Regions from separate parts of the Venatorbacter sp. C2-1 genome, predicted to be linked through region 2. Evidence: predicted binding sites of a transcription regulator. Region 2 holds the regulator's gene; each other region holds the start of a gene.
What was found. The regulator sigma-54, encoded in region 2, starts transcription at its own class of promoters, with help from an activator protein. The targets are predictions, from matches to a motif close to TGGCACNNNNNTTGCTNT.
Positions count from the first base shown of each region.

Region 1: the regulator sigma-54 is predicted to act here: its motif matches at 1,482-1,499, upstream of ytfE (iron-sulfur cluster repair protein YtfE).
Region 3: the regulator sigma-54 is predicted to act here: its motif matches at 2,139-2,156, upstream of MT343_RS13645 (motility associated factor glycosyltransferase family protein).

Region 1 covers NZ_CP094879.1:3,916,104-3,926,412, reverse strand. The annotation lists gene norR (nitric oxide reductase transcriptional regulator NorR) at 1-1,360, opposite strand, end outside; gene ytfE (iron-sulfur cluster repair protein YtfE) at 1,542-2,237, shown strand; gene mog (molybdopterin adenylyltransferase) at 2,416-2,949, shown strand; gene tatA (twin-arginine translocase TatA/TatE family subunit) at 3,031-3,186, opposite strand; gene MT343_RS17660 (nitrous oxide reductase accessory protein NosL) at 3,200-3,748, opposite strand; gene MT343_RS17655 (ABC transporter permease) at 3,768-4,598, opposite strand; gene MT343_RS17650 (ABC transporter ATP-binding protein) at 4,595-5,509, opposite strand; gene MT343_RS17645 (nitrous oxide reductase family maturation protein NosD) at 5,511-6,755, opposite strand; gene nosZ (TAT-dependent nitrous-oxide reductase) at 6,809-8,731, opposite strand; gene nosR (transcriptional regulator NosR) at 8,762-10,309, opposite strand, start outside.
Region 2 covers NZ_CP094879.1:650,273-660,581, reverse strand. The annotation lists gene MT343_RS02910 (KpsF/GutQ family sugar-phosphate isomerase) at 1-555, shown strand, start outside; gene lptC (LPS export ABC transporter periplasmic protein LptC) at 555-1,118, shown strand; gene lptA (lipopolysaccharide transport periplasmic protein LptA) at 1,105-1,686, shown strand; gene lptB (LPS export ABC transporter ATP-binding protein) at 1,683-2,408, shown strand; gene MT343_RS02890 (RNA polymerase factor sigma-54) at 2,537-4,036, shown strand; gene hpf (ribosome hibernation-promoting factor, HPF/YfiA family) at 4,069-4,371, shown strand; gene ptsN (PTS IIA-like nitrogen regulatory protein PtsN) at 4,375-4,839, shown strand; gene rapZ (RNase adapter RapZ) at 4,873-5,745, shown strand; gene MT343_RS02870 (HPr family phosphocarrier protein) at 5,751-6,020, shown strand; gene mgtE (magnesium transporter) at 6,130-7,485, shown strand; gene yjgA (ribosome biogenesis factor YjgA) at 7,506-8,018, shown strand; gene MT343_RS02855 (carbon-nitrogen hydrolase family protein) at 8,030-8,827, opposite strand; gene MT343_RS02850 (YhdP family protein) at 8,827-10,309, opposite strand, start outside.
Region 3 covers NZ_CP094879.1:3,041,203-3,051,511, forward strand. The annotation lists gene MT343_RS13640 (flagellin N-terminal helical domain-containing protein) at 1-1,860, opposite strand, end outside; gene MT343_RS13645 (motility associated factor glycosyltransferase family protein) at 2,180-4,210, shown strand; gene MT343_RS13650 (class I SAM-dependent methyltransferase) at 4,254-5,423, opposite strand; gene MT343_RS13655 (PIG-L deacetylase family protein) at 5,426-6,094, opposite strand; gene pseI (pseudaminic acid synthase) at 6,100-7,131, opposite strand; gene MT343_RS13665 (HAD family hydrolase) at 7,121-7,756, opposite strand; gene MT343_RS13670 (ATP-grasp domain-containing protein) at 7,746-8,660, opposite strand; gene pseG (UDP-2,4-diacetamido-2,4,6-trideoxy-beta-L-altropyranose hydrolase) at 8,644-10,164, opposite strand; gene pseF (pseudaminic acid cytidylyltransferase) at 10,173-10,309, opposite strand, start outside.

The DNA.
Region 1 (10,309 bases), 1.1 Mb from region 2:
TGTCTTCGCCTGTTGCGTGTGCATGGTGACGGGAGGTCGGCAGCTCAAGATCCAGTGAACGGCAATCCAGAGTCACAATATCGTGCCGTTGTGCTCCCCGGCTCAGCGCTTTGATGGCTGCACGGCTGATAACATGCTCCAGCTCACGGATATTGCCGGGCCATGGATAGGTCTGCAGTGCTGCCTCGGCATCGGCCGATAAGCGCAGGCTGCGCAACCCTAAGCGGGTGCGGTTTAATTCCAGAAAATGCCCGGCCAGCAGAGGAATGTCCTGCCCGCGCTCACGCAGGGGAGGAATCGGGATAGGATAAACAGACAGGCGATGATACAGATCGGCCCGGAATGCGCCTTCGGTAATCTGCTCTTTCAGGTTGCGGTTGGTCGCAGCCAGAATACGGACATCCACATGGCGGGTCTTATCGCTGCCCAGTCTTTGTATTTCACCATTCTGCAAAACCCTCAGCAGTTTGGCCTGTACCGGCAGCGGTAATTCACCGACCTCATCAAGAAAGAGTGTGCTCTTATCTGCGGTTTCAAACCGCCCGGCGCGGTCACTGGTAGCACCGGAAAATGCGCCTTTAACATGGCCGAATAATTCACTTTCAGCGAGGTGTTCCGGCAGTGCCGCACAGTTGATGTATACCATTGGCCGTGCGGCGCGTGCTGACAGCCGGTGTGTGTAGCTGGCAAAGATTTCTTTACCAACACCGGTTTCTCCCAGCAGCAGTACCGGCAGGTCGGAGGCCGCAACCACTTCAAGTTCTTTTTTAATCTGACGGATGGCACTGCTGTTGCCAATAATTTCATTGTCGGCTTCGGTGCCAATGGCGATATTGCCGGCACCATCCAGCCGGACACGGCGCAGACCGCGTATTTCTTCTTCCAGCATGCTGATACGGATGGCCGTTTCCAGTACCGGGCGATAGCTGTCCAGCTCGTCAATGCGGCTCTGATCAAAGGTGCCCGGAGTCAGAGAGTCGAGGGTCAGGGCGCCCCAGCGCTCACCGTTCAGCCAGAGGCTGGTTCCCATGCAGTCATGCACCGGCAATGCTTCCCCCGGCTGAGTCTCCAGCAGGCCATCATAGGGATCGGGTAACGGGCTGTCTGGCGGAAAGCGCAGGGCATGGCTGGTGGTCATAACGGCCGACAGGCGTGGGTGCTGAGCCAGACTGAATTTACGGCCATGCGCTTCGGTAACCAGACCGGAGACGGCGACAGGCCGCAGATATTCACCCTGCAGGCGCAGCAGAGCGACAGCGCCACAGTTAAAGCTGGTGCGGATACTTTTAACGATATGGTCAAAGCGTTCGCCGGCCGGCATATCTTTGATGAGTTCCGTAAGCAGCTGTTGTCCGGGCATGAGAGGTCTCTGTGTTGGTATGTGCTTGGTGGTATTTACCAAAGTGTAGATTTTACAGGGAATATCCGGGTTATTTATACCCACCCTCTGTTGACCGGCAGCAAGTATGCGCTCTGGCGGCTGGCCTGCATCTTGCTGATCACTTCTGTTGAATCAAAACCTTTATATATCAGGAGAGTTTATGGAAATTCTGAATCGTTCTCTGAGTGATATTGCCACAACCATTCCCGGTGCTTCTGCTTTGTTACGTCAGCTGGATATTAATTTCTGCAATCAGGGCATGGTGAGCTTGCAGCAGGCACTGGAACATAAGGGACTTGATCCGGAAGAGGTGGCGGCCGGTCTGGCTGAACTTGAAATGACCGAACACCATCATGATGATCCCGCCATTGATTGGGGCAAAGAACCCCGCATGAAACTGATCGGTCACATCCTGGAGCGTTACCATGCCCGCCATCGTGAGCAGTTACCGGAGCTGATCTTCCTGGCTGCCAAAGTTGAACGGGTGCACAGCGATTCCGCCAACTGTCCGTCCGGACTGGCTGATCTGTTGCGCGATATGAGTCATGAGCTGGAAAGCCATATGATGAAAGAGGAGCAGATCCTGTTTCCGATGCTGGCCGGGGGAATTTATCCGAATGGCCCGATTAATGTGATGCAGGATGAGCACCTGGAACATCTGGAAGCCATTAACCGCTTGTGCAGTCTGACCAATAATATGAAAGTTCCGGCCGGTGCCTGTAACAGCTGGCGCTCGCTGTATCTGGGCCTGCAGACGCTGGTGGACGATCTTATGCGGCACATTACGCTGGAAAATTATTTTCTGTTTGTACCACCTAAAGCAACGTCTTCAGACTGCTGCGGCAGCTGCCAGTAATATAAAACCTGCGAGGGGCCGGTGCGAGCTGGCCCAGTCTTCGTACGGATTGCTCAGTGATTTAAGAAACGCCTTTATTGTTCACATCAGGTTTCCGCATAACAATAACTGATAGCGGCGGTATATCGTTGTATATTTACCCCTGTTACTGAATTTCCGGAAAACTTCAGGAGTTATCATGCAGAAAAAAATCCGTATCGGCATTCTGACGGTCAGCGACAGAGCCAGTGCCGGTATTTATGAAGATATTTCGGGTCAGGCTATCCGTGAAACATTAACGGAATATTTATCCGGTGAGTGGGAAGCGGTTTATCGTCTGATCGCCGATGAGCGTCCACAGATTGAAGAAACACTGTGTGAGCTGGTGGATGAGGAAAAATGCTGTCTGGTAATTACTACCGGAGGAACAGGGCCCGCTCTGCGTGATGTGACGCCGGAGGCAACCGAGGCGGTCTGTGATCGTATGATGCCGGGGTTCGGTGAGCTGATGCGTATGGAGTCTCTGAAGTATGTGCCTACCGCCATTCTTTCACGGCAGACTGCCGGACTCAGAAAACAATCATTAATTATTAATCTGCCGGGCAAGCCGAAAGCAATACGCCAGTGTCTGGATGCGGTATTTCCCGCTGTACCTTACTGTATTGATCTTATGGATGGGCCCTATCTGGAATGTAATCCGGAGGTCATCAGTATTTTCCGTCCGGCGAGCTGATTATTTTCTGTTTTTTGTGCCGGCATAGCAGCTTTTTATTTATTTTCAGAAGCTGCCTGCCGGCATCCGGACAGGCCTGGATTATTGCTCGTTATCTTCTGGCTGTTTATTGGCGGCTTTACGAAAATCCCGGATCGCACCACCAATATCACCTCCCAGAGAGCGCAGCCGTTTACTGCCAAATAATACGATTACAATCAGCAGTACGATCAGTAACTGCCATGGACTTATTCCCATAATACGTACCGCCTTAATGGTGCATGCTGTGATCTTCGGAATGGTTTTCGCCCATCATTTGCTGATGCTGCAGCAGGGCTTCTTTCAGCTGCTCGAATGTCATCACGCTGGTTTGTCTGTCAGAGGCAAACAATGCTGCACTTTCCTTATTGGCAAAGCTGGCGATTGGCGTGCCCATTGAGCCTGCCATATCGGGGGCTACAACGTAAAACGCCTGCATGGCATTAATCAGATGTGCATCATCCGGTCTGTTCCAGTCGCTGCGGCTCATATCGTGAACGTATAACGTCATTTGCTGAACCTGATTTTCAGGCTGTAACCACCAGTGCAGCATCTCGGCGGATGAGCAGAATTTTCTGGTTGCACCATTGCCCGATATCGCTTCGCCTTTGGGACCGGGAAAGCGGGTGATGGCCATGCCGCACACGTGGCATTCATCTGACGAGTGAAAGGCTACCGGTGAATGTGTGGTGGTTTCGCTGTTGGTTGGCTGGCTGCAGCCTGCCAGTAATGCGCTGAATATCAGGGCAGCAACAGAAATGATGGAGTGTACTTTTTTCATGAACTTATCCTTTATAACGTTAAATCGCACGACGACGTAAGGCGAAATGAGCAATACCCAGGCTGGCAATCAACCAGATAAATAATGAGAACCACAATCCCGGATTTGTGATGGGCAAATCCCGCCCCAAAGCCATAACACCATTCATAGCGCTGCCGTCGCCAAGACCGGACAGATTTATTTGCCGGAATATATCGGTGGGATTAAGCAGTAAAAGCCATGGCAGAAGGTCAGGGTTGAGCTGCCCTTTACTGAAGACCAGCAGTGCCAGCAGACTGAGATCAAACACCAGCACAAACAGAAACCACACGCCAAGAGCGAGGCCGGCCGCGGTCGATTTTTCGCTGGCTTTGCTGCTGAGAAAATAAGCCAAAGCAAGGAATACCCAGCCCAGTAACGTGGCTGAAAAAATAAACCGTGAGAACGATTGAATCAGAAGCCAGATATCCAGATCGCTGACCAATAATGCAATGGCGACGGCGGCACTGCCAAAACCAATAGAGGTGGCGAGCGCAAGAATCAGCCCGTGACCGATAAATTTCCCCAGCAGTAACTGCCCGCGACTGAGCGGGTAGGTCAGCAATAACAACAGGGTTCCGCCTTCTTCTTCACCCACGATGGCATCGTAAGCAAGCAGCAGAGCAATCAGCGGAACCAGAAATGTTGCCAGGCTGGCCAGACTGGCAATGGTTGCCGGAATGGAACTGAAACCCACCTGGCCGGCGGCGGCTGAGCCAAGCCAGGCAATGCCCGCAGCGAGAATGGCAAACAGCAGACTGATGGCCAGCAGCCAGCGGTTACGCAGGCCATCATTCAGCTCTTTAATGGCGATATTCCAGACTTGCATCATTGCGATTTCTCCTGTGCCGGAACGACCGCAAAATGGCGGTACAGATCGTCGAGGGACGGCGGGCTGACCTCCAGATCGGCGGCTTCGCTGCTGTTTATCAGGGTGTTAAGTAACTCCCGGCGGGCGCCGTTGTGCGTTAAAACTTCGAGAGCATCGCGGCCAATACAGCGGGAATCGAAGCCGAGGCCGGATAACCGGGTTTGCCAGTGCTCCGGTTCCGAGAGGCTGCCAAGGCGAATGCGCGTAGGCAGTGCTACCTGACGGCGTAATTCACTCAGGGTACCGACAGCCTGTAACTGACCACCGGCAAGAATGGCGGCGCGGCTGATATAAGGTTCAACACCGGGTAACACGTGAGAGCAGAGAATAATGCCGGTACCGTTCTGACGCAGCTCGTTCAGTAATTGATAAAGTTCCTGCGTGGCTACCGGGTCCAGACCGACGGTCGGCTCGTCCAGTAATAACAGACGTGGATTTGCCAGCAGCGCCTGAGCCAGACCCAACCGCTGACGCATACCTTTGGAATAGGTTTTTACTTTACGTGTAGCGGCATGGGTCAGCCCGACTTTTTCCAGTAATTCTCCGATCTGATGATGAGCTGCACCTTTCAGGCGGGCAAAATAAGTCAGTGTTTCCTCTCCGCTTAATTGCGGATAAAACATAACGTTTTCCGGCAGATAACCAAGCCGCTTACGGACTTCGGTATGATCCGGAGTATTGCCAAATACCTGAACATGGCCGCTGCCGGGCGCGAGCAGGCCGAGGATCATTTTCATGGTGGTTGTTTTGCCGGCACCGTTATGGCCGAACAAACCAAGTACTTCACCTTCTGCCAGATGCAGAGAAAGGTTTTTTATAACCTCCATCCGGCCATAAGCAAGACTGACATTCTGCAGTTCTACCAGGTTCATTTTAAGGGGCCTCTGTCAGCGGTGGGCGCATCAGGGGAAAGCTGTCCCGTACGCCGGGGGATTTAACGACCGGAAACGCTTGCTGTACCCAGCGCAGTAATTCAATGGCCGGGCTGTTCAGTAATAAACGCATTTGTGGATAAAGCCACAGTAAGCGGTCGATATTGTCGTTTGGTTCGTAAATCAGATCGCCGATGTCATCGACATTCCGGTCCCAGCCAAGATAATCGCTCCAGTAATTTCCGCGGCCATTTTCAGACCACTCCTGAGTTCGGGTTGCGACATATTTAACTTGCTGTTGATTAGCGATAAAGGCATTGCCAAAGATTTTATTGTCTTCAGAGCCGGCGGTAAGGTGAATACCCATCACGCTGTCGGCAAAGTAGTTGTGGCTGATGGTGTTGAATACGGAGTTGTAGATAAACAAGGCTTTGCCTTCAGCTCCCTGAATCATACTGTCGCCGGTGCTGCCGCTGATCACCCCCTGCACTCTGTTGTTGCTGATGGTGGAGTAGGTGATGTAGTTCATCAGAATGCCGTAGTTCTGATCGTCTTCAGACAGATTATTGCGTACATCCAGATTACGGCTCTGCATCAGGGCATAACCGGTGCGGGTGCGGCGGGTTGTGTTGTTATGCACCACATTGTTATTGGAAAACATATAGTGAATTCCGTAGCGCAGGTCTTCCAGCACGTTACCGGTCAGCGTGTTGTGGTTGGAGGTGTCGATGTAGATGCCATCCCGGGTGTGGCGGATAACGTTGTCGGTCACACTGGCCTGACGGACAGAAAACAGATGAATGCCATTGCCACGGTCCTGTGAGCGCACAGTGTCATCGCCGCTGATCTGATTGCCGTGGATTTCAATATGCTGGCTGGTATCGGCCCAGATGCCGAATCCGGCCCCTTGCAGATGATTATTCAGCAGACGTACATGGTCGGCCCGGGCAGCAACAAATATGGCTGAATCCAGATCGGTGAGGTTACGTCCCCAGTTAATAATATGGCAGCCTTCAAGGCTGACTTCGGCGGCGGTAATTTTCACCGCATGGCCCTGCGCCCCGGCGTCGATGACAGCGTTGGCTGCACAGCGGATGTGGCCGGGCTGATCAATCAGAAAATTCCCCTGATAGTGACCGGCGGGTAAAACCAGAATATCCCCCTGCGGTTGCAGCGGTAATGACTGGTACTGGGCCTGCGCACCGGCACTGGCCAGCAGCAGTAAAAAAAAGACAGAAAGGATCATAATGTCCCGCAGTTGTGGAGGGGCGGCGGGCATCACGGCCCGCCGCCAGCCGATCAGGCTGGTTCAACCAGCATTCGACCTACCATCTCCATATGCAGAGCATGGCAGAACCAGTTGCAGTAGTACCAGTGCATACCCACTTTGTCGGCCACAAAGGTAACTGACGCAGTTTGCTGTGGGCTGATTTCCATGGAGACACCATGGTTCACCATACAGAAACCGTGGGTAACGTCTTCGATCTGGTCCAGATTGGTGATGATTACGGTAACCTCATCGCCCTGTTTTACCTTGAACTCGTTAATGCCATAGGCTGGCGCTACCGAGGTCATGTAAACCCGGACTTTATTACCATCACGGATAACCTTGTTGTCGGTTTCCAGATTGATTCCATCCTTTTTCGCCATGGCGGTGGTGCCGGCAAAGAAAGGATCATCCCGTTTCCAGATTTTCCGGGTACGGATCTGATCACGGCGTGCCATGGTGCAGTCATGCGGTTCTGCGAAGGTTGGGCCATCGTGCACCAGTTTCATTTCTTCACCGGAGATATCGATCAGCTGATCGTTTTCCGGGTGCAGTGGGCCAACCTGCAGGAAGCGGTCTTTGGAGAACTTGCACAAAGCAACCAGCCACTGGCCATCAGCTTCGCTGGTTTCGCACAGCGAGGCATGAATGTGACCAGGCTGATACTGCACATCCAGTTTCTGCTTGATGTAGTTAACCTTTTCACCTTTATAGGCACGTACCGCATCGGCCATATTCCACTTCACGACCTGACTGTCGATAAACAGTGTGGTGTAGGCATTGCCACGACCATCGAAGGTAGTGTGCAGCGGTCCAAGGCCCAGTTCCGGTTCTGCAGCAATGGTGTCACGCGGATCTTTGATTTTGCCGTTAAACAGGTCAGGCAGTTTAGCAATTTCGATCATGGATACAGTTGGTGACAGCTTGCCGTTGGCAATAAAGTACTTGCCATCGGATGAGGTGTTACAGCCATGCGGGTTTTTCGGCACAGGAATATAACGGGTAAACTGGCTGTCTTTTTCGCCTTTTTTACGGCCATCCAGCACCGGTACTTTAGAGTCGCCCAGAGTGGTGAATTTACCGGCTTTAACCGCTTTTTCTGCAGCCTGGATATCAAATACCACAACCCAGTCACGTTCATTACGCATCATGCCGCCCAGATCATAGGCTTTTTCTGAGTTGTAACAGGTGGAAGCAGCAAAGCGGCCTGTGTAGTCGGCATCACAGTTGTCCAGGTTACCGTCAACCATAATCTGAAATGCCATTTCCATGCTTTCTGCGTCAATGACGTTAAACATGGTGTAGCTGTAATCGGCCTGCAAATCGAAATGTTTGCCATCGTTCGGATGTGGCATAACAAATTCAGCATTAGCAAATACATACTTGGTGTACGGTGCTTTCTGCAGACGCAGTCCGTGGATCGCCTGAACATTAGGCACGGTCAGCATCTTGTCACACTTCATAATATCCAGGCGGATACGGGCTACACGGCTGTTGGCTTTATCGTTGATAAAAACGTATTTGCCATCGTATTTGCCATCTTTCATGGAGATGTGCGGATGGTGACAGTCACCATTCAGGAACTTCGCACTATCGCCCATTATCGCCTTACTTTCGTTGGTGATGCCCCAGCCGGTAGCCGAGTCGATATTAAATACCGGAATCCGCATCAGTTCGCGCATGGAAGGAATACCCAGTACGCGCACTTCGCCCTGATGACCACCACTCCAGAAGCCGATGTAATCGTCCAGCTCACCTGGCTCTACATGGTATTTCTTTTTGGCGTCCTGAGCGGCTGCGGCAAAGGCCTCGCGGCTCATTACTGCAGAACCCAGGCCGGCTGCGCCGACCAGTGCCGCACCGGCACCCGTCAGAGCACTGGCACCGAGAAATCCGCGGCGGCTTAGTCCGGTTTTTTCTTTTCCGGGTACATTTTTATTGCTGTCATCTGTCATGGTCTATCTCCTTGAACAAGATTGGCTTCTTCAGTTTTGCGGATCCATCTGTACCACCGGGATACGCTGTGGAACGGGTTTATTTCTTTGCTGTTTTTTACGTTTAGCAACCAGTGGCGGACATTTATGATCGTTGTGATATGTCATCTGGCAATCGAGGCAGTAGTGACATTCGTTGTGATTAATATGACCATCGGGATGAATGGCCTGTATCTCGCATTCATTGGCGCAGAGCTGGCAGGGCTGGCCACATTCTTTGCGGCGTTTCAGCCAGTCGAACAGGCGGGCCTTACTTGGTATTGCCAGGGCAGCTCCCAGAGGACAGATATAACGGCAGTAGACTTTGCGCGTAAAAATATTGATAACCAGCAACAACACAGCGTAGAAAACAAAGCCCCATTCACGGCTGAATTTGAGCATGATGGCGGTTTTAAAGGGTTCCACTTCGGCATATCGTTCTGCAGTAGCAAGTGACTCCAGAGACAGCCCGAATAAACCCAATAAAATAATGTATTTAACGGCCCATAAGCGTTCGTGCAAAGCAAAGGGCAATTCATACTGGCGGATTTTTAATTTACGGGCGGCTTCGTTAATCAGCTCCTGCAGAGCACCGAACGGACACAGCCAGCCGCAGAATACTCCCCGTCCCCAGAGCAGGATGGTGGCTGCGGTAAATGCCCAGAGAATAAATATAACGGGATCGCTGAGAAACAGCTCCCAGCGGAAGCCCTGCATCAGTGAATGAACAAAGGTCAGTACGTTGACAACCGACAGCTGGCCGAGGCAATACCAGCCAATAAAGAACACGGTAAATAACAGATAACCCCGGCGCAGCCAGTGCAGAAATGCAGGCTTGCTGGTGAAATAATCCTGCAGGAATAAAATCACCAGCAAAACACCCAGGGCAGTTATCAGAACTCCGATCTGGAAACTCTTCTGATACCAGATATTCAGCCACAGAGGGCGGTTGGCTTCTTCAATGGCAGCCAGTTCTTCGGCTGTTAATGCTGGCCGTTCGAAGTAGGTTTGGGGCAGTTGATAACCCAGTTCGAAACTGGTGAATACGCCATCCACCGGGCCTGTCTGGCGGCGCACCAGTAACTCAAAGGTCCAGTCAGTGCCAGGGTCAAAATGGCTTTTGTCACGGATAATAAACAGCGATTTTTCTTTAAACTCCGGTGCGCCGTCGGCCATGACATCGTACAGACGTTGCTGGTCCAGATCGCGGAAGGAGATAACATCACCAAACTGACGCAGCTGGATGCGGTCAAAAATACCGCCGCGCACATAGCCTGATCCTTTAAATGAGAACATGCCGTTGGCCAGCACAGCAATGGCGTGCTCGCCGGGTTTCAGCTCTTCCATCAGGAAGCGGTACTGACTGTCACCCAACAGGTTGCGGCCAATAGTTGGCGCGTTCAGATAGGCAACATAAAGATCAATAAAGGTATCGTTAAGCTGATCCGCTGTGGCTTTTTCCACCTGTTCGGCGTCGGTGCCCCTGAATGATTCGTCCACCTGGGAGCGTAACAGGTGCATACGACGGATGGAGCCGTCTCCGGTCAGCTGCTGCCAGCC
Region 2 (10,309 bases):
CACTTAAATACCGGAGTGAATCAGGAAGCCTGTCCGCTGAATCTGGCACCAACCTCTTCCACCACCTGCGCGCTGGTGATGGGTGATGCGCTGGCCGTTGCCTTGCTGGAAGCCCGTGGTTTTACCGCCGAAGATTTTGCCTTCTCTCATCCGGGCGGCTCACTTGGCCGCCGCCTGCTGTTGAAAGTGGAAGACATCATGCACAGTGGCGATCAGATTCCGGTGGTTTCCCCTTCCGCCACGCTGTCTGAAGCCCTGCTGGTTGTAACCTCCAAAGGTCTGGGCATGACCACCGTGCAGGATAACGGCAAGCTGACCGGTATTTTCACCGACGGTGACCTGCGTCGTGCCATTGATCACGGAGTTGATATCCATACCGCCACCATGGCCGATGTGATGACCGTCGGTGGCAAAACCACCACGCCAGGTACCCTCGCTGCCGAAGCGCTGAAGCTGATGGAAGACAACAAAATCAACGCCCTGGTCGTTAAAAATGGCGACGACACGGTTGGCGTCATCAATATGCACGATCTGCTGCGCGCGGGCGTAATCTGATGCGCAAGCGTTATCTGCTGTTACTGCTGACCCTGATCTTTGGTCTGGCTCTGCTGGCAGTGGATCGCTACACCCAGGAGCAGACGCCCCCCCTGAGTGAGCTGCAGAATCATGAACCGGATTACTATGGCGAAGGCCTGTACAACCGCCAGTACGACAGTAATGGCGAATTACAGCAAACCTTTGTTGCAGCACGCTCAACCCATTATCCGCAGACGAAAAGCACCCTCTTTACCGGGCCGCTGCTGATGTCAGACGATGATGATGGCCAGACCTGGCAGGTCAATGCCCGCGAAGGAACACTACAGGATAACGAGCAGTCGCTGCGCCTTATAGGCCAGGTCGAAATCCGGCCGCTCGATCCGGCCGACGCTGCGGACGATATTCTGATCGAAACCAGTATCCTGACCTACCACAGCCGCCAGCAACTGGCCGAGACTGATCAGCCGGTAACCATTACAAGCCCGCAAACACATATCAATGCAACCGGTATGACACTGGATATCGCGCGTCAGCGCATGGAATTCAAATCACAGGTGGATAGCCGCTATGTTCCGCAATAATCATCGTTTTCTGGCCGGCCTGTTTGTCCTGTGCAGCGCAGCCTCTGCTTATGCCTTACCCGACGACTGGCAGCAGGAAATGGTCATTCTCTCTGACCACGCTGAGCTCGACCGCAAGGCTGGCGTTGTTATTTATGAAGGCAATGTGATTCTGACCCAGGGAACCCTGCGCATCGAATCGGAGCGCCTGCTGATTATCCGCACCGATAGCACACTGGAAAAAGCCGTTGCCGAAGGGACAGCGAAAAAACCGGCACGCTATCAGCAACAGATCAATCCGGGAAAACCCCTGACCAAAGCACACGGCCAGCGCATTGATTACTTTGCCCGGCAACGTGAAGTCAACATTCAGGGCAATGCTCAACTGCAGCAGGACGGCAACCTGTTCAGTGGTGAGCGCATCCTCTATGACATGACCAAAGAAACCGTCAGCGCCAGCGGCGGCACCAGTACCTCCGGCCAGACTGGTGGTAATGGCGAAAAACAACGAATCAAAGTCGTAATTCAGCCACAGGCTCCGGCAGAATCTGCCACCGATAACAGCAAGCCAGTACAGGAACAGCCATGAAGACCCTGAAAGCCGAAAACCTGGCGAAAAGCTATAACGGCCGGGAAGTGGTAAAAGATGTATCCATGTCTGTGCAAAGCGGTCAGATCGTTGGCCTGCTGGGACCCAACGGGGCCGGTAAGACCACCTGTTTCTACATGATTGTGAATTTGGTGCAGGCCGATAAAGGCCGCATCAAAATTGACGACGAAGACATCAGTCATCTGCCGATGCACGGCCGGGCGCAGAAAGGCATTGGCTATCTGCCGCAGGAAGCCTCCATTTTCCGCAAATTAAGTGTGGCCGATAATATTCTCGCCATTCTCGAAACCCGCAAAGACCTCAACCGTGCACAGCGTCTGGAAAAACTGGAAGAGCTGCTGAATGAGTTTCATATTCAGCATATCCGCAGCAGTCTGGGCATGGCCTTATCCGGTGGTGAACGACGCCGGGTCGAGATTGCCCGCGCGCTGGCGGCTGAGCCGTCCTTTATTCTGCTTGATGAGCCGTTCGCCGGGGTTGACCCGATTTCTGTAGCTGACATCATGGACATCATCCGACAACTCAAGGCACGTGGCATCGGCGTACTCATTACGGACCACAACGTAAGGGAAACTCTGGCTATCTGTGAGAAAGCCTATATTGTCGGGGGTGGCCATATCATCGCCGAAGGCACCGCTGAACAGGTATTGGCCAGCGAGCAGGTACGCAAAGTGTACCTGGGTGAGGATTTCCGCCTGTGATGGCAAGCCCTGCTGCAGGGAAGTGGCTGATGATCCAAAGCAAAGGAAGATGCACAAAAGATTCCAAGGTTTACCGCTTGGCGTATAATGCACAGACTATGCCGATACTGAGTGATTACTGAACTTTTATGAAAGCGTCTCTTCAGTTAAAGATGGGTCAGCACCTGACCATGACCCCTCAGTTGCAACAAGCCATCCGCCTGCTTCAGCTGTCTACCCTCGATCTGCAGCAGGAGATTCAGGAAGCCCTCGATTCCAACCCGATGCTCGAAGTAGAAGAACACGAGCACGATGACCTGCCCGATCTGTCCCGCAACAGCGATCACGACACCAGCAGCAGCCACGAAGTCAGCAGTCAGGACGACAGCCACAACGACACTCCGGAACTGGATGAACAGTGGTCGCAGGAGCAATTGCCCGACGACCTGCCGGTCGACAGTCAGTGGGAAGATACTTACCAGACCACCGCCAGCGTTGCCTCCGGCAGCAGCAGTAACGCCATCGACGACGATTTCGATTACGACTCGCGCCACGCCAGCACCGAAGATCTGCAGGATCATCTGCTGTGGCAACTCAATTTGACCCCGATGTCAGATACCGACCGCGAGATCGCCCTGATGCTGATCGACGGCGTGGATGACGACGGCTATCTGCACACCACCGTCGAAGACATTCTGGAAAGCATGGACCCGGCTCTGGACGTCGAAGAAGACGAAGTCATGGCCGTCCTCCACCGCCTGCAGCAGTTTGATCCGGCCGGTGCTTTTGCCCGCGACCTGCGTGAATGCCTGTTGCTGCAACTGCAGCAACTGCCACCCGATACGCCCTGGCTGAACGAAGCCAAAATGGTCATCCGCGATTACATCGAACTGCTCGGCAGCAAGGATTATCCGACCCTGATGCGCAAAACCAAATTGCGCGAAGACGACCTCAAAGCCGTACTGCGGCTGATTAAAGAACTGAATCCCAAACCAGGTGCCGGCATCAGCGCCGAGCAGGCCGAATATGTGGTGCCCGATGTGCTGGTACGCAATATCCGCGACGAATGGCGGGTTGAGCTGAATCCGGATATCGCCCCCAAGCTGCGCGTTAACGCCGATTACGCCTCACTGGTACGCCGTTCCGATAACAGCACCGACAACGCCTTCTTGCGCGACCACCTGCAGGAAGCGCGCTGGTTTATCAAAAGTCTGCAAAGCCGCAACGAAACCCTGCTGAAAGTAGCCACCAAAATCGTCGAATATCAGATTGAATTCTTCGAACAGGGCGAAGAAGCAATGAAGCCGCTGGTGCTGCACGATATTGCCGAAGCCGTTGGTATGCATGAATCCACCATTTCCCGGGTAACCACCCAGAAATACATGCACACGCCACGCGGAATCTTCGAGCTGAAGTACTTTTTCTCCAGCCATGTCAGTACCGATGGCGGCGGCGAATGTTCCTCCACCGCAATCCGTGCCATGATTAAAAAACTGATTGCTGAAGAAAATGCCCGCAAACCGCTGAGCGACAACAAAATCGCCGCAGTGTTGGGTGAAAAAGGCATTCAGGTGGCACGGCGCACGGTAGCCAAATACCGTGAGGCTATGATGATTCCGCCTTCGAACGAACGTAAACAATTGATTTAAAAAACAACAAGCCAGCAACAAGGAGTCTGGACATGAAGATTAATATCAGCGGTCACCACGTTGACGTTACCGAATCTCTGCAAGCGTACGTAGACGAAAAAATGTCCAAGCTGGGACGCCACTTTGACAACATTACCAACGGCCAGGTAACCCTGACCGTTATTAAAGAGCGCATGATTGCTGAAGCGACTATTCACGTCAGCGGTGCCGACCTGCACGCCAGCGCTGAGCACGATGATATGTATGCTGCAATCGATCAGATGACCGACAAGCTCGACCGTCAGGTACTGAAACACAAAGAAAAACTGGTGGCGCGGCAACACGGACAAGGCTGATTAATGGACATTCGCATCGAGGATATCCTCACACCGGAACGCAGTCTGATAGATGCTCCGGTTTCCAGTAAAAAGAAATTACTGGAGTACCTGGCAGGTTTTATCGCAGAACAACTCAGCGACAGCTCTGCCGACGATATTTACGAGCGATTACTCAGCCGTGAACGCCTCGGCAGCACCGGGATTGGCGAAGGTATTGCCATTCCCCACTGCCGGCTGAAGCAGTGCGACCAGGCGATGGGCGTACTGCTGCGTCTGGTGGAGCCGGTGGATTACGACGCCATTGACCGCAAGCCGGTCGATCTGGTGTTTGCTCTGCTGGTTCCCGAAGAAGCTACTGAACAGCACCTGCAGGTTCTGGCGATGCTGGCACGCAACTTCAGCGAGCCGGCCTACCGCGAGGCACTGCGCAAAGCGCCGGATGCGCAACGGTTTTATCAGCGGGCGCTGAGCGGACAACCGGGCTGACATCAGCCCAACGGGCAATGGAGGAGCACAGCAATGCGTTTAGTGGTGATCAGCGGCCGGTCCGGCTCAGGAAAATCCAGTGCTCTGCACGTACTGGAAGATCTGGGCTTCTACTGCATTGATAACCTGCCGGTCGCTTTGTTGCCAGCGCTGGCCCGCCAGACCGAAAGCGAAGAAAAACTGGCCAAAGTCGCCGTCAGTGTTGACGCCCGCAACCTGCCCCATGCCTTCGACAATATCCACGATGTACTGCACCAGCTACCCAGCGAAGAATACCAGCTGGATGTCGTCTATCTCGACGCCAGCGAAGAAGTGCTGCTGCAGCGCTTCAGCTCCACCCGGCGTAAGCACCCACTAACCAGTAAAAGCACATCTCTGGCCGAAGCCATCGATAAAGAGCGCCTGCTGCTGGAGCCTATCGCCAACCTTGCCGATCTGACGCTGGATACCACCAGCATGTCTGTGCATGAGCTGCGCAGCCTGATTAAATTGCGGGTGGCGGATAAAACCAGCACCGACATCGCCATTCTGTTTGAATCTTTCGGCTTCAAGCATGGCATCCCGATTGATGCCGATTATGTATTCGATGTCCGCAACCTGCCCAACCCTTACTGGGACCCGGCACTGCGCGCCTTTACCGGGCGCGACCCGGCAATCATTGATTTCCTTGCCCGGGAGCCTCAGGTCGGACAAATGCAGCAGGACATCAGCGGGTTTATTCAGCGCTGGCTGCCTGCCTTTGTCGATGCCAACCGCAGCTATATGACCATTGCCATCGGCTGCACCGGCGGGCAGCACCGCTCCGTTTACCTGGCAGAGCAACTTAAGGCAGAATTCTGTCATCATTACAGCAATGTTCAGGTCCGCCACCGCGAGCTGGGCAGTGCCGACATTCATCAGGACTGATACGGATGACCAGCACCGAAATCACCATCATCAATAAGCTGGGCCTGCACGCCCGCGCAGCCGCCAAGCTGGTTTCCACCGCCGCTGCTTATTCCTGCCAGATCAAAGTCGGTTACCCCGACCGCATGGTCGACGGTAAGAGCATTATGGCGGTGATGATGCTGGCCGCCAGCAAAGGCACCAACATACATATCCATGCTGAAGGCCAGGATGCTGAACACGCACTGGCAGCCCTGATTGATCTTATTAACCGGCGTTTTGACGAAGAAGAATAGCCCGGCAAAACAATCTTCTACGCGCAATTCTGCGAGTAGTTTCGTGGTATCAGAGGCCTAATCAGGCTAGAATCTGAGCATTCAACCATCCCCTGGACCGAACCGACGCATGGCACAGCAGACCGAAAAGGCTAAAGCCAAGTTACACAGCCTGACCGCCGCGCTGGAAAGTGGTGCGCTGGCGCAGGTGCGTCGCATCCTGAATTCGGGTCTGGCACCGGTTGATATCGCCCACCTGATCGAATCTTCTCCGCCTAAAGCCCGTAAGCTGCTGTGGGAACTGGTCGATAAGGAACTCGAAGGCGAGGTCATGCAGAACCTCAGCGAGGAGCTGCAAAGCCACTTCCTGAGCGACATGAGTGCCGAAGAAGTTGTCGACCTGACCGCCGACCTCGACACCGATGACGTGGCCGACATGCTGCAGCAGCTGCCTGAGCGTGTAACTCAGGAAGTTCTGGAGTCGATGGACCACCAGGACCGCGCCCGTCTTGAGGCCGTACTGGGCTATCCGGAAGACAGCGCCGGTGGTCTGATGAACACCGATACCGTGACCATCCGTCCGGATATCACCCTTGAGGTTGTACTGCGCTACCTGCGCCGCCACAAATCCCTGCCCGCCATGACCGATAACCTGTTGGTGGTTAACCGCCAGAACGAATTTATCGGCACGCTGGCGATCAGCAAACTGCTGGTCAGCGACCCGCAACAAACCGTGCGTGAGGTGATGAGCACCGACGCGCGGGTGATTCAGGCAACCCAGCACGAGAGCGAAGTTGCCAAACTGTTTGAACGCCACGATCTGGTATCGGCACCGGTGGTTGACGCCGCCGGTATGCTGCTTGGCCGTATCACCATCGATGACGTGGTTGACGTTATCCGCGAAACCGCGGACCACTCGCTGATGAGTATGGCCGGTCTGGATGACGAAGAAGATACCTTCGCCCCGACACTGAAAACCAGCCGCCGCCGCGCTGTCTGGCTGGGCATTAATCTGCTCACCGCACTGGCCGCCTCTGCGGTGATCGGCCTGTTTGATAAAACCATCGAGCAGGTTGTGGCTCTTGCTGTTTTAATGCCGATTGTCGCCAGCATGGGCGGTATCGCCGGCAGTCAGGTGCTGACTCTGGTTATCCGTGGCCAGGCACTTGGTCATCTCAGCGGCAGTAACTTCCGCTGGCTGTTTAACCGCGAAATTATGGTCGCCGCCATTAATGGCGTGCTCTGGGCTGTGGTTATCGCCTTAATTACATACGCCTGGTTCCGCGACCCGGCGATAGCCCTGATTATCGGCGCGGCCATTATCATCAATCTGATGGTCGCTGCCATGGCCGGCGCCAGTCTGCCACTGCTGCTCAAGGCCCGTGGCATCGATCCCGCCCTGGCTGGCAGCGTGGTGCTGACCACCGTCACCGACGTGATCGGCTTTCTATCTTTCCTGGGGTTAGCTACCCTGTTCTATCTGTAACCTGCATTAAAGTACCCCTGATGAACGAATCTGATTACCCGGACGACGAGATCGAATACGTCAGTAAGTCCGAAATGAAGCGCGAAGCAGAGCGCTGGCAAGAACTGGGCAAACGTCTGACTGAGCTGAATGCCACCAAGTGGAAAGAGCTGCCGATCAGCGAAACCCTGTACAACGCTCTGGTGGAAAACGCCAGACTGAAGCAGCACGAAGCCAAGCGCCGCCATATGCAGTACATTGGCCGTCTGGTTGGTGATGAAGACCGGGATGCGATTCAGGCAAAACTCGACCTGTTTGATCCGTCCAGCGAAGCCTACGGCCGCCGCATCCGCCAGCAGGAATTGTGGCGTAACCGTCTGGTCAGCGACAGCAACGGGCTGAATGCTTTTATCGAAGAGTTTCCGGCAGTGGACCGCCAGCAACTGCGTAATCTGGTGCGTAACGCCCAGAAAGAAATGAGCAGCGAACCACCGAAGCCCGGCAGTTCGTACAAAAAACTGTTTCAGTTTATCAAGGAGCAGATGGCCGACTAGCTGCCATCCGTTCAGAAACGCCGGTGCTGAGTCACCGGCATTTTTTTGCGTACCTCCGCCAGCTGCGCCAGATCAATCTCCGCCAGCGCCACTCCGGCCTCTTCCTCCAGCTCGGTCAGCACCGCTCCCCAGGCATCAATAATCTGTGAGTGACCATAAGTACGGCGTTTATCGTCATGCCAGCCGCACTGGTTTGCGGCCAGCACATAGCACTGGGTTTCAATCGCGCGGGCACGCAGCAGTGTTTGCCAGTGCGCGGCGCCGGTGGTGTAGGTAAAGGCCGCGGGTACAGAAATCAGCTCCGCCCCCTGTTCGCGCAGACGCTGAAACAACCCCGGAAAGCGCAGGTCGTAACAGATCACCAGCCCCAGACGACCGGCCGGTGTATCCACCAGCACCACCTCATCCCCGGGTGCAAAGCGTTCTGATTCACGGTAACTGCCGTGGGCATCGCCAACATCGACATCAAACAGATGAATCTTGTCGTAGCGGGCAACCTGTTCGCCTTTGCTGTTAAACACCAGACAGGCCGAACGCACCCGCGGATCTCCGTCCGGGCATGGCATCGGCACGGCACCGGCCACCAGCCAGAGTTTCAGCTCCTGCGCCCAGCCGGCCAGACGCTGCACATACTGCGGATCAGCGGCAATGGCGTTGTACTGCTTACCATCCAGCGTGAGGAACATTTCCGGCAGTAACGCCAGCACCGCACCCTGTGCCGCGGCCTGCTGCAGCAGGTCATAGGCCTGTGCCAGATTGTGTTCAATCTGTGGCTGGCTGCTGAACTGAATCACCGCGACGTTAGCCATCAGTCGTCATCGCCTCCGCCGAAGATATAGAAAATACTCTTGAAGCGTTCCAGCAGGCTGCGGCTCTTCTTACCGTCGACCTTATCGTCAAAGGCCTGATTGATCTTCAGATCCGGTTTTTCCCAGGTGCCTTTCAGGTCGTAACTGGCACTGGTGAAGCGTGCCAGCTCGTCACCGATCAGCTTCTCGGTAACATAAATCGAGGCCGCTACCGGTGGTGCCAGACCGGCCAGCAGCGCCACCATCGGCAGCGTACTGGATACCGGGAAGGTCACCGCCAGCTTCATATCCAGTGTCTGGGTCTTCAGATCGGTGCTGCCTGAGGTCAGGAATTTACCACCCGGGCCGTCCATGCTCAGCGGCTCGGTCAGGGTCAGCAGACCATTTTCAATCCGCGCTTTGCCTTTCAGTGTGTCGAAGGCCACCCCGGACTGATACAGATCGGAGAAGTCGAGCTTCAGGCGGCGGGCGACCGAATTAAAGTTCAGCGCACCAAAGGCTTTTAACGCTCCGGCACCTTCGGCAGCCATATTGCCGTCTTTCACACGGAAACTGGCCAGACCATTGAGAGTTTTGTTGTTGTAAGCCAGTGGCGAGCCCTGCCAGTTCAGCTGCAGGGTCGAGCGCATATCCTTACCTTCAATCGCGGCTTCCTGACGGAAAGCGCGCTGCACCCGGCCAATGTCGTTACTGCTGATCTGCAACGTATCGAGGCGGGTCTGATGCTGGTCACCCTGCTTCAGCCAGTACACATCCCCGGTAAAGGCCATACCTTTCATATCACTGTCGTGCAGGGTGATCTGCATACCATCAGTCTGTGGCCGGCTGCTGAGTTTCCAGCGACCAAAGTTACGGCTGCCGACATAAAGCTCTGCAAGATCCATATCCATCGGCGGGAAATCCGCCGGATTGAGTGCGGCCAGCGGATCAGGCTTGTCAGCAACCACTGTCACTTCATCCTGGCTGCCATCCAGTGTTGCCAGGTTTCCCGGCTCCTCTTCACTTTGCGGCAAATGAATATAGTCCAGCGCCAGCTGAATCGGCTCATTGCCCGGCAACATGCGGATCTTGCCTTTCACCAGCGTGCTGTCGACGTCAAAATCCCATTCATCCCACTGCTGGGCAGCAATGATATGGGTTGGCCCCATCGCTGTTCCCCAGGCATCCACGCCACCCAGCGTCAGATTAATACTGCGCAGCGGATTATTACTGTGTGCAGTTGCCTCACTTTTGACTGTGGCACCAGCTTTCTGCGCCTTGCTTTCTGCTGCCAGCAGGCTGGACAGATGCTGCCAGGTGTCCCACCAGTCTGCGGCAACAATGGATTCACTCAGCTGGCCACGAACCACCACGCCTTTATCACTCGGCAGGAAAGGTTCCGAGCCGCCAAGGTACACCTGCCCCCGGTTCAGGCCATCAGCATCCAGCGCCAGTGCAGCACGCAACAGGTTATCGTAGTTGAGGTTGATCCGGGTTTCTGTG
Region 3 (10,309 bases), 1.9 Mb from region 2:
GTTAATGGTCAGGTCACCGTCTTTCAGACCATTCACACCATCATAAGCAGTGGTCACACTGGTGGTGCCTGATGCCAGTAACTGGCCGGCATCATCCGGATCAGACAGAGCAACAGTCACTTTAGTACCGTCGTCAGACTGGAAGGCCAGAGAGCCCTGTACAATATTGTTAGTACCGGAAGCCTGGAATGCAGCAGCAGCGTTAGTGCCCACCGCTACGTTACCAATCGCGCCTGAAGTATCGAATACCACCAGACCCGCAGAGCCTGCTGTGGTTGTGGAGAAGTTCTTCACATCCAGAACCAGTGCACCGGCAGAGTTTACGGTAGCGCTTACATCCAGATTCTCAGCAGAGAAGTCACGGGCGTTGATTGCATCAGCAGCATTCTGTGCAGCAACGGTTGCGGTTGAACCCGCAGTGAAGCTGATCATCGCACCACTGGTACCGGTACCCAGCTCAATGGCTGTCGCGGTAGTTGCCATAGTGACAGTCAGTTTGACGCTTTCATAAGCGGTCACACCGGCCACATTGGAGATGGCTGCTGCCAGGTTGTTCACGAAACCACCACTGGCCATAGTACCGATGGAAGTAGCACCGTTAACGGTTACTTCATAGCCAATAGAAGTGGTGGTATCGAAACCGGATGCTGCTGCGCTGGCAACACTGACGAAAGTACCGGCAGGGGTTGCGTTCGCGGCAGAGATATCCTGAGTCTGGGCATCGCTGACCACACTGGCCTGACCTGATTCATAAGTACCTGCAACCAGACCAGCATTGGACAGGTCGCCGTTACCGGTACCGTTACCACCTTCGATCACGATTTCTTTCACGTCACCATCGGCGATCAGAGTGAAACCACCTTCGTACACGCCGGTAGCAGCCAGACCAGTCTGAGCGGCACTCAGAGTGCCCAGGTTGATGTCAACGTTACGGCCATCAGCGGCAACCAGCTGCACACCACCTTTATCGAAGCCGGTATCAACCGCAACAACACCGGTCTGATCAGACACAGCGTTAATCGCTTCCAGTACCGAGGCACGGGTAGTAGAGCCATCGTTAGAGGTTTGAATATCAATGTTCACACCGTTCAGGCTGATGGTTCCGCTGGCAGCAGAAGCCGTCATTTCAGAACCGGAAACAGTGTTTTCATTCACCTGCGCAGACACACCGGTCTCTGCGGAGTGACGGTTTACTGCAGCCGCTTTGGAGATAGCGGAAGCATCCGCACCACTGGTGGAAGCAGAATCGTCTTCTGCACGGGAAGCGGTAATCGCTACACCGTTAATGATCAGGTCGCCGTTAGCCAGCGCGTTGTCAGTACCGATGGCACTGATACCGCTTTCTTTGCTGGAACCCAGCTTGCTGGCCGTCAGTTCGGCAATGGATACGTCCACAGTCTGACCAGCGTTAGCACCGATCTGGAAGGTTGCTTTGAAAGAACCGTCCAGCAGTTTACGGCCGTTGAAGTCGGTTTCATCAGCAGTACGTGAAATTTCAGCAACCAGCTGATCAACCTCAGCCTGAAGAGCTTCACGGTCAACGTCGGAGTTGGTGGCGTTAGCAGACTGTACCGCCAGTTCACGGATACGCTGCAGGTTGTCGTTCATAGAACCCAGCGCACCTTCAGCCGTCTGAGCCAGTGCGATACCGTCACCGGCGTTACGCACGGCCACATTCAGACCTTTGATCTGAGATGTGAAACGGGTAGAAATCGCCAGACCCGCGGCGTCATCTTTGGCACTGTTAATACGCAGACCAGAAGATAAACGTTGCAGAGCCTGTTGGTTGGCAGACTGGGATTTATCCAGATTGCGCTGCGCGTTAATAGAGGCAATGTTGGTATTAATAATTTGAGGCATGGTGTTTCTCCTGTACCTGCGTTACAGAGCCAGCGCTGTGCTGTAGTAGCAACGTTGCTGCACTCCCTCTGTCTTTGTCATACCTTTTAACGGCACACCCGGCAGGATCTTTAGAATTTTTTTTGCGCCAATATCACGACACAATTCCAACAAACACAGAACACTTAAACGCTTGAAACCATTGGAAATTATTCTGAATGTCAAAAAAACGACAAAAAATCAGCCAGAATAAAAACAGCGACACATCACTCCCGGAACGATGGCTCCCAGGGCTTCACAGGCATGTATATTGCTTTGTTCAATGAAAAGAGAGGCTTTTATGACGCACCCTGCCGAAATCAGATTCAACAAGAACATCGCTTACCTGCAGCAGCACTACCCCTATCTCTACAATCTGGCGCAGAACACGCCCCTGCGGAAGCTGACGCTGGATATGGACGATCATGGCCGGGTCGATATTCACAGCGGTAATGCTTACTTTTATAACGGTGATGCCAGAGCGTTCGCCCGGCAAGAGGCCGAACAGTTCAACACTATCGTCGCTCCGGGTAATGCCATCCATGGTCTCAGGCCCCATGGCGCGAACGCCTTTAAGGCACAACGCTATTTCTCCCGCTCAATCACCCGCCTGTACCAGGACACACAGGTTGATCAGAGCGAGGATTACCAGATCCCGGACTTCCTCGCTCTGGTGGCCATCATGGGGATTGGCGCCGGTTTCCATATAGAAGAGCTGGTCAACCGGCGGGAAATACTCGCCCTGATTATTTACGAAACCGATCCGGAAGAATTTGTCACCTCTCTGTACTGCATCGACTGGGAAGCCATTTTCCTGAAATTCAGCGAGCGCGGAAAATCCATCCAGCTGGTCATTGGTGACTTTAAGCTGGCCACCGATCAGTATGCGGTGCTCTGGAATCAGCTGATTGATCATCCGCCCAGCTTTTCTCTGTGTACCTATTTATATAATCACCGCAATCAGGATAAGTACCGCAAGGTCATCAAAAAAATCCAGAAAGATCTGAAAGTGTATCTCTCGCTCTGGGGTTATTACGACGACGAAATCAATCAGATGAATAACGCCCTGCATAATTTCCGCGCAGGGAACGAACTGCTGCCACTGGCCGATAAACAAGCCATGAACTGCCCGGCTTTTATCATAGGTTCGGGGCCATCCCTCGATGACCGCATCGAAGATATCCGCAAATATCAGGGCAAAGCCGTGCTCTATTCGGCCGGGACAGCACTGCGTGCATTATACAAACAGGGCATTAAGCCGGATTTCCATATCGAGATTGAATCCCACTATGAGCCTTTCCGGGTGATCAGTGAAATTAATGATCCGGAATATCTGCAGGACATCACCCTGATCTGCTCGGCGCAGACAACGCCGAAAATTCCGCCGATGTTTGGCAGGGTAATGCTTTTTACCAAAGACTCCACCGCCATTCACGAGCTGAGCAAAGACTTAACCGACCAGATCCGTGGCACAACCCCGACCTGCACTAACGCCGCGCTGGCTATCTGCTATCACCTGAACCACCAACAGGTATTCCTGTTTGGTACGGACTACGGTTTCCGTAATGCCGGTTCACACCACTCCAAGAATTCGATTTATTACAGTGAGCAGCGCTCTGATCTGGTGAAGCAATCCACCAATTACCAGCAGCAGGATCTGATTGAGATTGAATCGGTTGATGGCTTACCAATGCAGACAACCATGATTTATAACGCCTCCAGACGCCGGCTTGAATCAGACATCAGTTATTTCCTGAAAAACAGAACGATTGAAGTTTATAACTGCGCTAATGGTGCAAAAATCGAAAACGCTGAGTACATGGAGCAATCCCGATTCTGTTCGCTGATGGAGTCATCGGCAGCGAAAAAGGAAAACGATCTTCAGCTTATGTCAGACAGAAAAAGAGCTGTCTTTTCACCGGAATTCCTGCAGCAACGGACTGATGAACTGGAAAGTAATCTGAGAAAGATCGCCGATGATATTCTGAATATGATGGGCAGTGGCCAGAAAACCCTGACACAGCATTATCAGAATCTGCATATCGTCGGTCAGTATCTGTCCTTTGGCCTGAGCCGCTATGGTGCTCTGCAGTTCTTAATCCGCGGAGCCATATGGCATTACCTGCATGCCGGTGCCTCTGTTGCCCTTAAACTGCAGAATTCACCGGAAAAAATGGCGGAATATATAGAGCGCTGGGAAACCAATTTCCGTCACTTTATTAATACCGTACCGGATCATGTGCACAACGTCGTCAGCAAAGAATTTAACGACTCAGATCCATGGATTCATACTGCGATTGATGACCCGGATTGTCCGGAATATGAACCATAGCCACCGGGCTATGGTTCACAGCTGAACTATTCCAGCATAAGTATTAATAACGATAAGGATAAGTTGCATCGCCATGCCAGCCATAAGCCTGTAATGACTGTGCAATTTCATCATAGAAGGACGACGCGACCACCATAATCCACTGGCTGGCGTCGTCTTTATTCTGAGCAATCCATTCTTCGGCCGGCTGAATCCGGCATTGTTCATAACCGGCAAAAATTCTTTCTGATTTATTCGGGTTACCATCAAGAATAACGTCCGGGACAAAATCCAGAAAACTCATTAATGCCCGGCCGCCGGCACCCGCTCCCCACATTGCAATCTTCCGTCCGGAAATCTGCTCAGCCAGCCGTTGCTTCTGCGCATCAATACCCTGCTGAAAATGACCAATATTCTCTGGTACCGAAAAACTCAGTGCCTGCTCACGGTCACGGGTACAGAATGCAATCAGGTTACCAACATCGGAAACCTGATATTTCTGAATAAACCAGCCATGCCGGGCCAGCAGAACCTGCAGCGAATGCTTGCAAAACAGACTTACATGTTCAACATGAAAAGGCGCCCGGCTTTCATGTTCGATTGCCCAATCCAGACCCGGAGTTTCAATAAACATTGCCCCGTCGGGATTCAACAGCATGGATGCTGCAGCGATATAATCATCGAAGTCAAAGACGTGTTCGATCACATGGCGGCTGTAAATAATATCCACTTTCCGCCCCAGTGCTTCTGCAAATGAGCGGTTGAAAAAACTGTTATAAACGCAGAACCCCTGCCCCTCGGCTTGTTCCCGTGTTTCATCATTTGGCTCGATGCCCAGATACTCCATCTGCGGATACAGTGTGCGAATCTCACTCAGCACCTCTGCAGCAGAACAACCGATTTCCAGCACGCTCTGAAAGCGTTGCTCCTGCCCGGCGACACATTCCTTGAAAAAGCCGACAAAATCCTGAGTAAATTTTGTTCCTATATGGCCTGGTCGTGGCGTGTAGTAATGCTGTTTATACAGGTTTTCCAGCACAGATTTATCATAATGCCGCTGATAAGCCTGACCGCAATCACGGCATAATCCATATTCAATATCGACCTCAAAAGGTGGCTGCAGTGTTGCACCGACCGGAACCGGATGCTGATACACCGGAAATTTTTTCAGTGTTAACAGAGTTTCTGACTGTTCGCCGGCACACACCGGGCAGATAGTTTTTTGATCCGTCATACTCAGTTCTCCAGCCAACGTAAAATAGTTAATGCCTCTGCCCGCTCAACCCCCGCACTGGCTCCGCGCATCTGCGCCAGTGCATCGATCGCCTGATAGGAACGATAATGAGGATAAGCCCGCATTTCCGCATCGTAACATTGCAGAGCTTCCTGTTTTTTATTCCAGTCCTGCTCACTCAGCGCGATATAGCAATTGGGATTAAAAGCAGCACTGGCCGGATTCCAGCCGGTTGCGCTCACCACCTCGAAGCTGGCAATTCGCCGCACCGGATGATCGGGTAAAGGCCGGCAAGCTGTCAGCGTTGCCTCCAGTGCCCGGCGGTGATCAGCATTAAGATCGGCGGCAGAATGGGTCAGTACCGTATCCGGTGCATAAGCGGCAATATGGGGTTCAATTGCCTGCACAATATCCAGCAAAGGAACCTGGTCAAGCCGGTTATCGGGAAGGTTCAGCGTTGCCAGAATCTGATGACCCAGTACAGCAGCGGCCGCCTCTGCACCACAGGTCCGCTGGCCGATGCGCTCTTCGCCACCGGCACGCGATGTCTCACCATCAGCAAGAAATAAACAGCCAACGTCTTTACCTTCCCTGACCCAGCGATGGATTATTCCTCCGGCACCCAGCACTTCATCATCGGCATGGGCGGCGATAATCAGTATCCGTTTCATTCCAGTCATTCCAGAAGCTCCCAGCTCATAGCCGTACCACGCGCAATATCGGCGCGGGCTTTTTTACCGATCACATCAGGTAAATGCTTCGGCTTAAGGCCAAAACCCGGGCGAATGACGCGCACATTATCCGCGCTTATATACTCACCGGCTTTAATATCTTTAACACAATAAACCGAACGTGAATGCTGATTGCCCTGACGGGATGGGGCATCAATAATACGGTCGCTGCCCAGCGCCTGAAATAATGCCCGCGCCTGCACTGCCATCGATTTAAATTCCTCTGGCTCAAGAGAAAACTCCGCATCCGGGCCACCATCGCTGCGCTGCAGGGTAAAGTGCTTTTCAATGACTCTCGCCCCTAAAGCAACAGCACCGAGTACCGCAGTATTGCCCAGGCTGTGGTCAGATAAGCCGGTAATAACCGGTAAAGTGGCCAGACGCTTAAGAACATTCAGATTCATATCCGCTTCGCTGGCCGGGTAACTGCTGATGCAGTGCAGAAATACCAGATCCTGCGCCCCGGCCTGCCTGAGCCAAAGCAGCGTTTCCTGAATTTCATTCCAGTTGCTGACCCCGGACGATACCAGCACCGGTTTTCCGGTTCTGGCGACATGCCCGAGCAACTCAGGGTCCTGCGCCTCAAATGAGGCAATTTTATAGGCTGGGCAGTTAACCTCTTCAAGAATCCGCACGGCTTCTTTATCAAAAGGTGAGCTGAATAAGGTTACGCCCTGCTTCCGGGCGTAACGGAATAACTCCTGCGTCCAGGATTTTGGCGCAGCAATATTTTTATAAAGCTGATAATAACTCTGCCCGGCCCAAAGCGGATCTTTAATAATAAAATCATCCAGATCACACTCGATGGTCAGGCTATCGGCATCATAGGTCTGAATTTTTACCGCATCGGCACCGGCATTCATCGCCGCGTCAATAATGGCTTTGGCACGATCCATATCCTGCATATGATTATTGGACATTTCCGCAATGATATAGGGCGGATGGTCGGCACCAATGATCTGATTATTAATGTTCATAGGAATACTCAAAGCGGTAATAGTCGATGCCCGCATTACGGGCAAAACCACCGTCTATTGCCGGAGAATCTCCGACGTACAGCGGATGGCTGAACTGGTAATCCGCAAGCAGCCTGTCCCAGGCCCAGCGGGAAGGCTTCAGTTGCTCCGGACTGTGTTTATCACAATAAACAACTTTGCTGGCCAGAGAATCCAGACCAAGACACTTCACTTTATGCTGCTGTAGTGCCGTGTGTCCGTTGGTTACGATAAACAAAGGCCGCCCCTGTAAGTTAGCCCTGATCTGTGCAATCAGGTTATGTTTGCTGACGAAGGCCGGTCGCTCATCACGGTAAAACTCAATCGCCCGGCTGACAATATCCGGACTGAGATTAAAACCGGCGAAAACGTCATCGAAAAGATGCGGGTAGCTCGGCCCTAATCGTAATTTTTCGGCGGACATTTTTCTGGCCAGTCCGGAAACCGCCTCTCCCTGCTGCCTGAGCCAGTTCTCCAGCGCAGTAAAGATGCAATGGTCGTACTCCGCCTGCGCGTACAGGGTATTATCAAGATCAAACAACCATTCCTGATAAGGCTCCAAATGGATAAATAACTGCCTGATATTATCGGCAAGATCAGTAGACATACTCACTCCAGTAACGGCAGAAGGTTTTTTCGGAGAGAGTAAATGCCGGTGGTTGTTCATCATTCAGCCAGAGACGGATAGCAGCATCGGCCAAATCAGCGCCGGCCAGTATGGTAAACATCAGACTTCCGGATAAGCGCGGATTAATTTCGATCAGCTTAGGTCCTGCATCTGTCAGCATAATCTGAATATTCACCAGCCCACGGAAATTCAGTTTCTTACTGACAGCGGTCACTAATTCAAGTACCTGTGGATTCTGATCAATGCGGCCAATGGTCGATACACCGGCTGCCAGAAGACGCTGACGGGCAACCGCAGACAACAGTGCCGAGTCCTTGCCGAACAGACAATCAACAGTGTACTCAACGCCTTTAAGCTGCTGCTGCAGAATACCCTGCTCTTTTGCAGAAAGAAGTGCAAAAACAGCCTCATCATCAACCAGCATCACACCTTTTCCGCCACGACCGTTACGTGGCTTATATATCGCCGGAACACCAATGGCCCGCGGAGCAATGGCTAAATCATTATTCTCACAGAAAGTCTGAAAATTCAGTTTATCCAGACAAATGTTCATGCTCTGATCGGCAGACAGCATTATTTTGCTCTTCTGAATCCGTCCGGCGCCGGCATTGACAATCGCCAGCAGCTCTTCATCGATAAACGGCAGGAAAAGATCACAGTGATCAAGCTGCTTTGCCAGAAATGGCAGATAACCACTGTCTGTCGCCATGGGCGAAAGTACAAAATCATCGCACATAGCCGCCCCCAAAGGCGCAGCATATTCATTGGCATCCATTCCGATAATGTAATAGCCCTTTGAGCGCAGATGCTGCACCAGCGAGGCGGCGGCAGGTGAAGCGGCGGCACTGATCAGAATACGGGGTTTATTACTGATGTCTGACATACATTTCTTTTCCTGATGGCCGGAATCCGGCACGGCGAAAACTGCGGCGCGATGCATAATTGCCATTTTTTATAGCCGCATATAAACAGTGTTCTGAATGCATAGAGGCACAGAGATTCAGGGCAATTCCAGCCAGACCAAGTCCCTGAAACCTGCGCGTTACAAGTACCGATATTTCAGCATCCCGGCGATTATGAATATCCAGACGGATATAACCCGCCGCCATTCCGCACAGCATGATTTTATAAAGAATAACGGCGTGGCTGCGTAAAACATTCAGATACCATGAGCGGTGATCAGACCAGACCGGTACCTGTGGATTACGGAAAAAGCGTCTGGCACCGGGCTCTTTCTGCCACTGATAAAACAGAGTGCAATCCTGTGGCTGTGCTGCTGTTAATTGCAAATCCTGGCAGCTTTTACGCAACATTTCCCGCACAATGCGCTCTGGCCCACAGCCATCAAATAATGCAGCTGCACACTGACTCATATGCTGTAACTGCTGAGGATTTTTCAGAACGTCAGCCAGTGCAGAAAGGTCGAGCTTTGCTGAACAGGTAAAATCACCAATTTTGACTGCCATTCCCGCACTGACCGCAGCCTGTGCCGTTGCCTGCTGATTATCCGCGATGACAACCAGCGCTGCTGGTAAACCACGGCTTGCTCTCTCCCAGGTTGAACTGCCGCCGGCACCAATCGCCAGATCGACGCTGTCATAGAGCGAACACATATCCTGACAATAAGATTGCAATTGCACTGCGAAGGGGTAATACCCTGTGGTTATTTTTTCTGCGATCTGCGTATAGGAGACCGAGCGCTGATTGACCAGAACAACCAGCTGCAGATTCAGGCGTTGCGCCAGAGGCATCAATTGCTCAACGATGTCGGCGCTGTAACCCGGTAAATCGGCACCACCAAGGTTAATCAGGATTTTCAGCTGATTATTCTCTGAATAAATACGGTTTACTTTTTTGCGCATAAATTCCGGGCGCAGCAAAGAGAAACAGGCGCCGGTTAAGATCCGGCAAGTGTTGTCAGTCCAGGCTGAATAAGCCTCTGCATCGGCGGCCAGATTCTGATCCAGTAACAGATCACTCTGATGTTCCCTGTGCGGCCAGTCATCCAGAGCCAGCAAACGACAACCAATGCTTTTAAGCGCAGACTGCCACTCCGTATTCAGTTCATAATGATCAACAACGACCCAATGGGGTTGCCATAATCCTGCGAACTGCAGTGTAAGCTTTGCATCTTCTGCAATGGCTTCAGCAGAAGAAAGCTCAGAACCCGGAATCAGATTAACCGGGAAGCCATAGCGGCTGATTAACGCCTGAGCGTGCCCCGGTAGTTCGCGGCAGATAAAATGGCATTCAGCTCCGGCTTTGGCTAAAGCAGCGGCCAGAGTCAGACAGCGCATGATGTGCCCATGGCCTATGGCCTCAGAAGCATCGGCCCTGATTAATACTCTCATACGGCTCGTAACAGGCGTACTAATCGGCGGATTCATCAGCGTATTCAACCCTGCGTTCCGGAAAAAGTCTGCATTTCCTGCATGGCACGGAACAGGTACTCCGCTCTCTGCCAGTCTTCCTCGGTATCAATGTCCTGTACCCGGTAGCGGGGAATAACCAGTGGCACAGAATCGGTGGAAA